DNA from 3 places in the Halomonas pelophila genome. Region 1 is predicted to be linked to each of the others. Evidence: riboswitches for the same ligand, from Rfam matches in the RefSeq annotation. Region 1 holds a riboswitch; each other region holds the start of a gene.
The links. Region 1 has a riboswitch for thiamine pyrophosphate ahead of thiO (glycine oxidase ThiO). Riboswitches for the same ligand answer to the same signal wherever they lie in the genome.
Positions count from the first base shown of each region.

Region 2: linked by a shared signal. The riboswitch ahead of thiC (phosphomethylpyrimidine synthase ThiC) and the one ahead of thiO (glycine oxidase ThiO) in region 1 are both predicted to bind thiamine pyrophosphate.
Region 3: linked by a shared signal. The riboswitch ahead of ABE957_RS09995 (SLC5/6 family protein) and the one ahead of thiO (glycine oxidase ThiO) in region 1 are both predicted to bind thiamine pyrophosphate.

Region 1 covers NZ_JBEGCI010000010.1:82,044-86,325, reverse strand. Annotated here, with positions in the region: gene ABE957_RS12370 (argininosuccinate synthase) at 1-434, opposite strand, end outside; gene rnt (ribonuclease T) at 582-1,247, shown strand; gene grxD (Grx4 family monothiol glutaredoxin) at 1,339-1,689, opposite strand; gene argF (ornithine carbamoyltransferase) at 1,864-2,784, shown strand; gene ABE957_RS12350 (hypothetical protein) at 2,884-3,189, shown strand; TPP riboswitch at 3,321-3,443, shown strand; gene thiO (glycine oxidase ThiO) at 3,513-4,282, shown strand, end outside.
Region 2 covers NZ_JBEGCI010000003.1:38,558-42,839, forward strand. Annotated here, with positions in the region: gene ABE957_RS03630 (acetate/propionate family kinase) at 1-647, opposite strand, end outside; gene ABE957_RS03635 (porin family protein) at 891-1,394, shown strand; gene thiC (phosphomethylpyrimidine synthase ThiC) at 1,515-3,404, opposite strand; TPP riboswitch at 3,485-3,596, opposite strand; gene tenA (thiaminase II) at 3,683-4,282, opposite strand, start outside.
Region 3 covers NZ_JBEGCI010000007.1:164,077-168,358, reverse strand. Annotated here, with positions in the region: gene ABE957_RS10010 (peroxidase-related enzyme) at 1-386, shown strand, start outside; gene ABE957_RS10005 (HNH endonuclease) at 393-1,313, opposite strand; gene ABE957_RS10000 (hypothetical protein) at 1,371-2,036, opposite strand; TPP riboswitch at 2,150-2,269, shown strand; gene ABE957_RS09995 (SLC5/6 family protein) at 2,259-3,647, shown strand; gene ABE957_RS09990 (hypothetical protein) at 3,716-4,282, shown strand, end outside.

The DNA of each region.
Region 1 (4,282 bases):
GGGGCGATCACCTTGACGCCCGGCTTCAGCGCGTAGGCGCCGAGCTCGAAGCGGACCTGGTCGTTGCCCTTGCCGGTGGCGCCGTGGGAGATGGCGTCGGCGCCGGTCTGGTTGGCGATCTCGATCAGGCGACGGGCGATCAGCGGGCGTGCGATGGAGGTGCCGAGCAGGTACTCGCCCTCGTAGATGGTGTTGGCGCGGAACATCGGATAGACGTAATCACGCACGAACTCCTCGCGCAGATCCTCGATGTAGATCTCCTTGACGCCCAGGGCCTCGGCCTTGGCGCGCGCGGGTTCGACTTCCTCGCCCTGGCCGATGTCCGCGGTGAAGGTCACGACCTCACAGTCATAGGTTTCCTGCAACCACTTGACGATGACGGACGTGTCCAGGCCGCCGGAATAGGCGAGCACGACCTTCTTGACATCGGACATGCTGAGGCTCCTTTTGGCTAACGATCATGAAAGGGAGCGATTATAGCGCGACGAGCCTCCAGCGAACACCGGCGACGGGACGCGCTGCGGCCAAGCTGGTAGACTGCCGCGGTTTAGAGAAACGATGCCCCAGACAAGGAGAGGTGCATGAGCGAGGCGATGGCCCGCGAACTCATGGCGCAGCGGTTCCGCAGCTTCCTGCCCGTGGTGGTGGACCTGGAGACCGGCGGCTTCAACGCGCAAGGCGATGCGATCCTGGAGATCGCCGCGGTAACCCTGACCATGGACCCGGAAGGCAACCTGCTGCCCGATGCCACCTATGCCTACCATGTCACGCCCTTCGCCGGGGCCAACGTGGAACAGTCGGCCCTGGACTTCACCGGCATCCGCCTCGATGACCCGCTGCGCCAGCAGGTCGCGGTCAGCGAAGCCGAGGCGCTGGGCGAGATCTTCCGCCCGGTGCGCAAGGCCATCAAGTCCCACGGCTGCACCCGCGCCGTGCTGGTCGGCCACAACGCGGCCTTCGATCACGGCTTTTTGAACGCGGCAGTGGCGCGCTGCGGCATCAAGCGCAACCCCTTCCATCCCTTCTCGAGCTTCGATACCGCCTCGTTGGCCGGCCTGGTCTACGGCCAGACCGTACTGGCCCGCGCCTGCCGCGCCGCCGGCATCGAGTTCGACAACAGCGCCGCCCACTCGGCCCGCTACGATACCGAGCGCACCGCCGAGCTGTTCTGCGCCATGGTCAATCGCTACAAGGACCTGGGCGGCTGGGACCTGGCACAGCGCGAGCAGGGCATGGAAGAGGCCTGAGGCCGGCCGCCGCATTCGGCTAAGCGCATGAAAAACCCCCGCCGGTACGCCGACGGGGGTTTTTCATGGGCGGCGGTGGTGTCGCCGGCTCTCAGGCCTGAGCGTCGCCCTCGCCTTCCTGGGCGCGCGCGGCCGCGGCCTTGACCAGCGTCTCCAGCTCGCCGGACTGGTGCATCTCGGCGACGATGTCGCAGCCGCCGACCAGCTCGCCCTCGACCCACAGCTGCGGGAAGGTCGGCCAGTTGGCGACCTTGGGCAGCTCGGCGCGGATGTCCGGGTTGTCCAGCACGTTGACGAAGGCAAAGCGCTCGCCGCAGGCCATCAGGGCCTGGACGGTCTGTGCGGAGAAACCGCACTGCGGCAGCTGGGGCGTGCCCTTCATGTAGATCAGGATGGGGTTCTCGCCGATCTGGCGCTGAATGTTCTCGACGGTAGTGCTCATGACGTCTCCCTTACTCGTTTACTGGACTCGTGTGCCGGGGACCCGGTGGGGTTCGGGCAATACCCGAGCGCGCGGGTCGGCCTTGTGGATGAGGGTCATTCTACTGATGCCGGGCGCGTTGCGCATCCCCCGTGGGCTGGCTAGGATGGTCGTTTTTCCCCGTGGAGCGACCCCATGGCCATCCGCCATTTTCTCACCCTGCTTGACCTCAGTCCGGACGAGCTGCGCTACCTGATCCAGCGCGCCATCTCGATCAAGAACGGCCTGAAGACCCACGGGCCCACCTATACCCCGTTCGCCAATCGAACCCTGGCGATGATCTTCGAGAAATCCTCGACGCGCACCCGGGTCTCCTTCGAGACCGCCATGGCGCAGTTCGGCGGCCACGCGCTGTTCCTGTCGTCGCGCGACACCCAGCTCGGCCGCGGCGAGCCGATCGGCGACACCGCCCGCGTGCTCTCGGAGATGGTCGACGCGGTGATGATCCGCACCTTCTCCCACCAGGGGCTTGCAGACTTCGCCTCGGCAAGCGCGGTGCCGGTCATCAACGCCCTAACCGACGACTACCACCCCTGCCAGCTGCTCGCCGACGTGATGACCTGGACAGAGCTGCGCGGCAGCGTCAAGGATCGCACCGCCGTGTGGATCGGCGATGGCAACAACATGTGCCACTCCTGGATCAACGCCGCCCGCCAGTTCGACTTCCGGCTGCGCATCTGCTGTCCCGAGGGCTACGAGCCGCGCCAGGACATCCTCGATGCCGCCGGCGACCGGGTGAGCATCGTGCGCGACCCCAGGGAAGCCGTCGCCCAGGCCGACCTGATCACCACCGACGTCTGGGCCTCCATGGGCCAGGAAGAGGAGCAGGCCAAGCGCGAGGCGGACTTCGCCGGCCTGCAGGTCACCGAGGAGCTGCTCGATCGGGCCCGGGAAGACGCTCTCTTCCTGCATTGCCTGCCCGCCCACCGCGGCGAGGAGATCAGCGACACCCTGCTCGACGACCCGCGCGCCGTGGTCTGGCAGGAGGCGGGCAACCGCCTGCACGCCCAGAAGGCGCTGCTCGAGTTCCTGCTGCTGGGACGCGTGGAGAGCTGACGAAGGACGCGACGAGGGTCGTCTTATACCTTGGTATGACATCGACCTTCGTCGCATGTATAATGCGCCGCAGCAATCCCGCTCAGGAGATGCGGCAGCATGAATCATTCCCACCCCAGCCCCAGCGGCATGCAGCGCAGCCTGCGCCAGTGCCTCTCCCACATGGCCGCCATGCTCTATCGCCACGGCCATGTGCTCGAGACGGTCACCATCAGCCATCGCGGCCTCGATCGCCGGGCCCTGAAGACCCTGGATGCGGCCACCAGCGACTGGGCGCCCTGCCAGACGATCCTCGAGAACAGCCAGGCCGCCACCTGGAACGACCAGCAGCGCCTGGTACTCACCGGCCTCGGCCGCGAGCTGCTGTTCGACATGTTCGGCGAAGGGGCCGCCGACTGCGCCTGAGCCCGATGCCGGGCTAGCGTATCGAGACCAGCCTCGAGACCAGACCTGAAGACCAAGCCCTTAAGACCAGGCCCAGAAAAATGCCCGGGCGCGCACGTGATTGCGCGCCCGGGCATTTTTGGTTAGGTTGTGACGACTTGTCGGGGAGCCCCGGTACGCTCATGGAGACGTGCACGGGGGCTGAGATCGGTACGGCCGAACCCGTTGAACCTGATCAGGTTGATGCCTGCGGAGGGAACAAGCTGTCGTATCGTCTAGCAGCTAGCAGCCCCCTTTCGTCATCCAGCCTGTTCCTCCACGTCTTCTGCTGGATGGACAACGCCATGACACACCCCACCGAGAGTACCATCGCCGTGGCCGGCGCCGGCCTGCTGGGCCGCCTGGTCGCCTGGCAACTCCTTCGCGACGGCCATGCCGTCACCCTCTATGACGCCGGCGACCTGGAACAGCCCGCCGCGGCCGCCTGGACGGCGGCCGGCATGGTCGCGCCGCTGTGCGAGACGGCGGTCTCCGAGCGCAGCGTCTATGAGATGGGTCAGTTCGCCCTGGCCCAGTGGCCGCGCTGGCTTGAGGCGCTCGACGCTACCGCCCTGTGGCACCATCAGGGCAGCCTGATGGTGGCCCACGCCCAGGACATGGGGGAACTCACCCAGTTCCGCCGCGACCTCACCCACGTGCTCGGCGACGAGCCGGCCTGCCAGGCGCTGGACGACGCCGAGATCCACCGGCTGGAGCCCGACCTGGCGGCGGGCTTCCGCCAGGGCCTCTACCTGCCGGACGAGGCCCACCTGGACAACCGCGCCCTGCTCGAGCGGCTGCTGGCCGAGATCCGCCGCCTGGGCGGCACCTGCCACGCCCACTGCCCGGTGGACACCTTCCCCGGGGAGATCGAGACCCGCGACGGCCGGCGCGCCTTCGACCTGGTCGTCGACTGTCGCGGCACCGGCGCCCGCCAGCACCACGCCAGCCTGCGCGGCGTGCGCGGCGAGACGCTGCACGTGCAGACCGCGGAGATTCGGCTCTCGCGCCCGGTGCGCCTGATGCATCCGCGCTACCAGCTCTATGTGGTCCCCAAGCCCGACCAGCGCTTCGT
Region 2 (4,282 bases), on a different contig from region 1:
TCGACGCTCGCCCCCTGCCACACCGCACAGGTGGAGCAGCCGTTGCCCAGGTGGGCGATGAGCCAGCCGCCGTGGCGGCGCTCGCTCAGGGCAGCGACCCGCGCGCTCACGTAGGCATGGCTGCTGCCATGGAAGCCGTAGCGTCGAATGCCATGACGGCGGTAGAGCGTGTCCGGCAGGGCGTAGCGGTAGGCCCGCGGGGGCAGGGTCTGATGGAAGGCGGTATCGAAGACAGCCACCTGGGGCAGGTCGGGGAACAGCGCCTGGGTGGCTTTGAGCCCCTCGAGGTTGGCCGGGTTGTGCAGCGGCGCCATGGCCACGGTGGCCTCGATGGCGCGCTTCACGGCGGCATCGAGACGGGCGGCGCGGGTGAAGCGCTCGCCGCCGTGGACGACGCGATGGCCCACCGCCACGGGATGTTGCCCCTCGAGGCCCTCGAGGATCGCCGCCATGGCCTCGGCATGGCCGGCCCCGTGCAGCGGCCGCGAGAAGGCGCGTCCTTCGCTGTCCACGCCCTTGAGGCGCGCGTCTTCGCTGCCCAGGCGCTCGGCCAGGCCGGAGAGGCGGGGCTCGCCGGGCGAGGCGGGCACCAGGGCATACTTGATCGACGAAGAGCCGCAGTTGATGACCAGTACCGGGTCGTTCATGGCACATCCTTCTGTGTCGAGGGGCGCGGGGCGTGCGATCGCCTATGAGCGGACGGGCACGGCGCCTGATTCTCGCGAAATTAACACGTTACGAGGCGAGAAACCGTGACATGGATCGAGGGATGGCGACCCGGGCGCCTTGTGCTTTCCTGCTGCTCGCCGTCCCGAGCATTGCACCTTGGTCGAAGGTGTACCAGAATGAAGGCGTGTATGAAAACAGTGTTTTCTAACTGGAGAGCTGCCATGAAGACCTTCACGATCTCTGCCGTATCCGCCGCCCTGCTGTTGGCCGGCACTAGCGCCTTGGCTCAGGGCAGCCCGATGAACTACGACCCGAGCCCCTACCTCGGCGGCGACGTCCTGTTCTGGGAGCTGGATCCGGACCGCGGCCCCAAAGCCGACAGCACCGGCCTGCGCCTGCGCGGCGGCGTGGCCTTCAACGACTACTTCGCCCTGGAGGGTCACCTCGGCGGCGGCGGCTCCGACGGCCCCGTCGAGCTGGACTACCTGGCCGGCGCCTATGCCAAGGGTATCCTGCCCATCACCCCGGACTTCCGCCTCTACGGCCTGGCCGGCTTTACCGAGGTGGACTTCGACCTCGACGAGGAGACCGGCTTCTCCTGGGGCGGCGGCGCCGCGTTCGACGTGGCACCGAACCTCGCCCTCGGCGCCGACTACGTCCGCTACCTGGACGAATCGAACTACACCTTCGATGCCGCGAGCGTGGGGATGACGTACCGCTTCTAAACGCCCGGCGCGCGTTCGCCGCGCCATGAAAAAACGCCCCCGCCGGACAACCGGCGGGGGCGTTTGATTAAGTGAAGGGAGCCCGCGGCCGTCAGGGACAGCGACGGCCGCGGCGTCGCCTCAGACCTCCTTGTAGAGCTCGGCGCCCTCCTGGCGGAACTTCTCGGCCTGCTCCTCCATGCCCTTCATCACCGCCGCCTGGTCGCCGTCGAGTCCCTTCTCCTTGGCGTAGTCGCGGACCTCCTGGCTGATCTTCATCGAGCAGAACTTGGGCCCGCACATGGAGCAGAAGTGCGCCACCTTGGCGGAGTCCTTGGGCAGGGTCTCGTCGTGGTATTCCCGGGCGGTGTCCGGGTCGAGGCCCAGGTTGAACTGGTCCTCCCAGCGGAACTCGAAGCGCGCCTTGGAGAGCGCATTGTCGCGGCGCTGGGCGGCCGGGTGCCCCTTGGCCAGATCGGCGGCGTGGGCGGCGATCTTGTAGGTGATGATGCCGGTCTTGACGTCATCCTTGTTGGGCAGGCCCAGGTGCTCCTTGGGCGTCACATAGCAGAGCATGGCGCAGCCGTACCAGCCGATCATCGCCGCGCCGATGCCGGAGGTGATGTGGTCATAGCCCGGAGCGATGTCGGTGGTCAGCGGCCCCAAAGTGTAGAAGGGCGCCTCGTCGCACTCCTCGAGCTGCTTGTCCATGTTCTCCTTGATCAGGTGCATGGGCACGTGGCCCGGCCCCTCGATCATCACCTGGACGTCGTGCTGCCAGGCGATGCGGGTCAGCTCGCCCAGGGTCTCGAGCTCGGCGAACTGCGCCTCGTCGTTGGCGTCGGCCACCGAGCCCGGGCGCAGGCCGTCGCCCAGCGAGAAGGCCACGTCGTAGCGCTTGCAGATCTCGCAGATCTCCTCGAAGTGGGTGTAGAGGAAGCTCTCCCGGTGATGGAAGAGGCACCACTTGGCCATGATCGACCCGCCCCGGGAGACGATGCCGGTGACCCGCTTGGCGGTCAGCGGCACGTAGCGCAAGAGCACCCCGGCGTGGATGGTGAAGTAGTCCACGCCCTGCTCGGCCTGCTCGATCAGGGTGTCGCGGAACACCTCCCAGGTGAGGTCCTCGGCCACACCGTTGACCTTCTCCAGTGCCTGGTAGATCGGCACGGTACCGATCGGCACCGGGGCGTTACGGATGATCCACTCGCGGGTCTCGTGGATGTTCTGCCCGGTGGAGAGGTCCATGATGGTATCCGAGCCCCAGCGGATGCCCCAGGTCATCTTGTCGACCTCGTCCTCGATGGAGGAGGTGACCGCCGAGTTGCCGAGGTTGCCGTTGATCTTCACCAGGAAGTTGCGGCCGATGATCATCGGCTCGGACTCCGGGTGATTGATGTTGCAGGGGATGATCGCCCGGCCGGCGGCCACCTCGTCGCGTACGAACTCCGGGGTGATCTCCTCGGGAAGGCGGGCGCCGAAGCCCTGGCCGGCGTGCTGGTGGCCGAGGATGCGCTCGACCTCCTCGCTGCCGAGCGCCTGGCGGCGCTGGTTCTCGCGAATGGCGATGAACTCCATCTCCGGGGTGATGATGCCCTGGCGGGCGTAGTGGAGCTGGGTGACGTTCTTCCCTTCCTTGGCGCGACGGGGCGTGCGGGTCAGGTCGAAGCGCAGGTTGGCGAGCATCGGGTCGTTGGCCCGGCGCCGGCCGTACTCGGAGGTCGGGCCGTCGAGGCGCTCGGTGTCGCCGCGCTCCTCGATCCAGGCGCGGCGCAGCTCGGGAAGGCCCTGGCGCAGGTCGATCTCGGCCTCGGGGTCGGTGTAGGGGCCGGAGGTGTCATAGACCAGCAACGGCGGGTTGGCCTCGTCCTCCCCGGAGGTCCTGGTCGGCGAGAGACTGATCTCGCGGAACGGGACCCGAATGTCGGGGCGCGAGCCCTCGACGTAGATCTTGCGCGAGCCGGGTAGCGGCTGGATGGCGGCCTCGTCGACGCGGGCGCTCTCGGCGAGGAAATGGGCGGTCTTGCTCATTGGTGTTCTCCCTTGGATTGTCGGGGTCTTGTTCAGGGAGGACACAGGCGGGAAGGACAGGGGCCGGGCGTCAGGGGGCACGCGGCCTGTCGCTTGATCCCTACGCTGGTCCTAGCCAGTTCAGGTTCAACGGGATCCATGCTGGCAAGCGCATGGTCTCAGCCGTCATCAACGGCGCCCCGTCAAGCGTTGGTGGTCGGGCAATCTCGCGATTCCCCTTCTATCCCGTGGGTGGGCGGCCTGACCAGAACCAGCCCGGGACGTCAGGTAGGGCCAGCTCAGAGGCGCTGATCTAGCCCCATCTGCCAGAAGTCGATCTCGAGCCGGGTGGCGTCGCGGAACACCGCGGTGAGCTCGGCGAAGCGCGCCGGCGTCACCTCCGCCAGCCGGGCGTCGAGCCAGGCGCGCTCGTCCGCCATGGCCTGCTGGAAGGCCTCGCTCTCGTACATGGCGATCCAGGCGTCATAGGGGTTCGCCTCGCCGCGCACCGTGGTGGCGCGGCCATTGAGCCACTGGGCGATCTCGCCGTAGCCGACCAGGCAGGGGGCGAGGGCCACGTGCAGGTCGAGCAGGTCGCCGCGATGGCCGGTGTCCAGCACGTAGCGCGTGTAGGCAAGCGTAGCGCGGGCCTCCGGCAGGCGCGCCAGGTCCTGCTCGGAGATGCCCCAGCCGCGGCAGTAGTCCACGTGCAGCCCCAGCTCCACGTCGAGGATGGTCTTGAGGCCCTCGAAGGCGTGGCGCAGCTCGCTGAGGTCGCGGCTCTTGTAGGCGGCCAGGGCGTAGGCCCGGGCGAAGTGGATCAGGAACAGGTAGTCCTGCTGGAGGTAGTGGCGAAAGGCGCCTTCCTCGAGAGTGGCATCGCCGAGCCGGCGCACGAA
Region 3 (4,282 bases), on a different contig from region 1:
CCAAGGCCGAAAAGGAGATGATCGTGGTGGCCACCAGCGCCCGCAACCGCTGCCTCTACTGCGTGGTGGCCCACGGTGCCCTGGTACGTATCTACAGCAAGGACCCGCTGCTCGCCGACCAGGTGGCCGTCAACCACCGCACCGCGCCGATCAGCGAGCGCCACCGCGTGATGCTGGACTTCGCCCTCTACTGCGGCCTGGAGGTGGGGGAGCTGACCGACGAGTGGGAGGCGCGCCTGAAAACGGTCGGCTTCACCCATGATGACATCTGGGACATCGGCGCCATTACCGCCTTCTTCGGGCTCTCCAATCGCCTGGTCACCCTGACCGGCACCCCGCCCAACGAGGAGTTCTACCTGATGGGGCGGGTGCCGCGGGAGAAGTGAGGCACGCTACTTACCGCGGAACTTCTGGTATCGCAGATCAAGGGCTTCTCTGTCGGGCCTTTGCTTTGCGTTTCGTGGAAGTGAGATTTGCTGGCCGTGGAGTTGCTTCACGCTTTCAAGCAAGGGACCGTCCTTTGTGGCCAGTAGCGCGTCATCGACATGGATTCTGTAATTTGGGTCGATGCCGACCAAGCCGGCATCGTAGGCTCGGTGGTGGAGGCCCGTCAGCAATACTCCGTTGCTGACCTCCGCGGTACTCGCCTGATGGCTGTCGGGGATGATGTGGGCAGCCTCCAGCAACTGAGGGACAGGTAACCCCGTCATGGCACAGCGGCTGGAATAGGCTTGCATGACGCGGGCACGAAATTCCGCCTGGTGTACTCGCGTTTTGACCTCTCGGATGAGGTGGCGTTTTTCCAGCCCATCGACTCGGTAGGCGGCCGTTGGCTCAGCGACATCACGTAACACGTCAGTATGGTCATGCATGCTGACGTGACATATTTCCTGTTGGGTGTCGACGCTATCGATAATGCACGGCCACAACGGGAAATAGCGTCCAGGCGCCACTCCTATGAGGTAAATGATGGGATCTTTTCTCTCGTAGCTGATCATCAGCTGACGATTAGCGGATTTCGTCAGACCGCCAGCCTCTAGCGAGTACCAGAACCCACCCTCATCGCTAGTCCCATCGGCATAGATGTTGGTGCGGCCCTGTTTGGGCACGACCGTCTTGATGCTCAAGATGCCGTCTGGCATCTGTTTGGGCTTAAAGATGCCGATGGCGCGACTGGCAAGGTAGATAGCGCCATCATCGAAGGGCAGCGGTTCGGCAATCGCATTCCAGGACACATCACCGGACGGTGCTTGAGATATGGCCTCCAACCTCTTGAATGCGGCTTGTCGAATACGGAGATCGATATTCAGCAAGGGGGCGTCCTGAGAAGCAGAGTTAGTATCTACAAATACTAATCAAGTCCTCGTGATTTAACACTCCTCCAATAGCTGCAGCACCGGCGTCAGCTGGCTCTCGTGCAGCAGCAGCAGGCTGTCGGCTTTCTCATTCTCGCGGGGCGCCACCACGGCGAATTCGCCCTCCTCGAGGTGGAACTCGTGGATCTCACGTTGCCCCTGCGGCGTCTGGCAGCGAATCGCGCGGTAGGCATCATCTTCGCTGTAGGTGAGACGGTGGTAGACCTTGAAGAAGGTGTAGAGGGTCAGGCCCTGGCGGAAGGCGGGCCAGCGCGCGGGGATGGTGCGGGTCTCCTCGTCGAGGGCCTGGCCTTCGGCCTCGGCGGCGGCGAGGGCCCGGGCCAGGGGCTTGGCGAGCAGCTCGGTGCCGTCGCAGGGCAGCGGCTGCCCACCCTCGAAGGCCCGGCGGTAGTCGTCGGCCACCCGGCGCAGCGCGGCCAAGGAGTCCAGCCGATGGTCGCTGTGGCAGAGCTCGGCGGGCTCGAAGCTGCCGTTCTGCCAGCCGTGGATGACGCGCAGCACCAGCCGACCCTCGTGCATCGGCGCCAGGATCAGCGCCTCGGTCGCCACGCGCAGATGCAGCAGGCGCTCGGTGGCGGCGTTGTCGAAGGCGCTGTAGGGATCGACGAAGATCCCGTGCAGGCGTCCGGGGGCGTGTTCCTTGGCTTCGGTGTAGGGCATCTCGGGGCTCCGGCACGGGTGGTCGTCACGCTGGGGCGACGTTATGATGCCCCTTGATCCTGTCTCTATCGGCCGTTACGGCGCGGGCTTGAGTCGCGATCCCACAATCCATTCACTGTCGCCAGGGGAGTCTCGCTGCCGCACACGTCGGCCGGGGCTGAGAGAGCGCATGGCGCTGACCCTGGAACCTGATCCGGTTCATACCGGCGGAGGAAGTGCGACATGCCTGTCCTGACGTCTGCCGTGCTCGGCGCGGCGCTGCTGTGCTTTGCATTCCTGGGCCTCAAGGCCCGCCGGGCCGATGGCCCCCTCGACGACTACGTCACCGCGCGCAACTCCCAGAGTGCCTCGACCCTGGGGCTTTCCTTCCTGGCCTCGGGGATGGGCGCCTGGATCCTCTTCGCGCCCCCCGAGATCGGCGCCTTCGTCGGCCCGCTGGCGCTGGCCGGCTATGCCGTGGGCTCGGCGCTGCCATTCATCGTGCTGGGGCTCTATGGCCCGGCGATCCGCCGCCACCTGCCGGAAGGGCGCAGCATCGGCGAGTTCGCCGAGGCCTGCTATGGCGCCGGGGTGCGGCGCTGGGTGTCGCTGGTCTCCGTGCTCTACATGGCCTGTTTCCTGGCCGCGGAGCTGACCGCCGTCGGGGCCATCACCGCGCTGCTCTCCGAGGTGCCACCGGCGCTGGTGGTGATCGGCGTGGCGATCTCCACGCTGCTCTACACCGCAGTGGGCGGGCTGCGGGCGAGCCTTGCCACCGACCGCTGGCAGGCCTGGCTGCTGATCGCCCTGCTGGCCCTGGTCGGCGGGGTGGCGCTTGCGCGCCTGCCCGAGATGCCGGTGGCGGCGGCCCTGCCGTCGATCCCGGCGGGCGATGCGCTCTCCGTGGCGCTGACCCTGGTGATCGCGGTGACGGCGGCGAACCTCTTTCATCAGGGCTACTGGCAGCGGGTCTGGGCGGCGCGGGACGACCGTGCCCTGGGCCGCGGCGCCTGGCTCGGCGGCGGCATCACCGTGCTGGTGGTGATGGTGATCGGCGGGCTCGGCATGCTGGCCGCCATGGCCGGCGTGGCGCTTGGCGAGCCGCCGATTCCTTTCTTCGCGCTGCTTTCCGAGGCGCCGGACTGGCTGGCGCTGCCGGCGCTGGTGCTGGCGGTCACCCTGGTGGCCTCCAGCGTCGATACCCTGCAGAACGGCATCGCCTCGCTGGTGGTGGCGGGGTCCGGTCGCCGCGGCCTCTCCATCGGCGCGGCGCGCCTGGCCACCGTGGCGCTGATGGTGCCGGTGGTGATCGTGGCGCTTCAGGGGCTCTCGGTGCTGCGCCTGTTCCTGATCGCCGACCTGCTCTGCGCGGCCATCGTGGTGCCGGTGCTGCTGGGCCTGTGGTCGCGGATGAGTGCCACCGCCGCGGTGGCCGGCGGCGTGGCGGGCATGCTCGGCGCCATCCTGCCGGGCTGGGTGGCCCAGGGCAGCCTCGCCGCCGGCGTGCTGGCGGCGAGCTTCCCCGGCAGCATTCCGACCCTGCCGCCATTCCTCGGCGCGCTGCTGCTCTCCAGCCTGGTCAGCCTGCTGATCGCCGGGCTTCGGCCGGCACGGCGGGCGCGTCCGGCCTGAGACGTTGCCACTTCGCGGGCGGGCGCCCACCCTGAGAGGGTCGATCCGCGTTGTCGAGGAACCGCCCCATGCCAGTCTGGTCACCGGTGCGCCTAGGGGGGCTCGTCCTGTTCGGGCTGCTGACGGGCTGTGCCGCCGGCCCCGATTGGCGTTCGGAGATGGCCTTCCGCGACCCGTTGAACGCCCGCTGCCTGGAGCGGCTGACCGCCTTCGATGCGGTAGTGGCCGACGCCGGGGTGAGCGATGCCGGGGCGGCGCGGGTGGCCGGCTTCCCCTACCTGCGCGTCGACCGGCTGCTCGCAAGCTTCGATGACGAGCTCGACACCCCCGCGGCCTTCGCCGACTGGGTGACCCGGATGCGTGAGCTGGACGGCGAGGCGCGCGTCATCGAGGCCGCCAACCTGCCGGCATCCGACCGGCACGCGCTGTCGCCTCCCTCCGGCGCGGCCGCGGCCGTCAACGCCTGCGCCACGCGCCTGATGGAGCGTGAGCTGCTGGCCGAGCAGGGCACGGGGCTTGCCCGCGAGCGGCTGCGGGCGGCGGTCGAGGCCCCTGACCACTACCTGACCTGGCGCCGGGCGCTGGGGCTCTATCCCCTTTCCCGCCTTGGCCTGGCGGTCGGTTACAACCGCTGG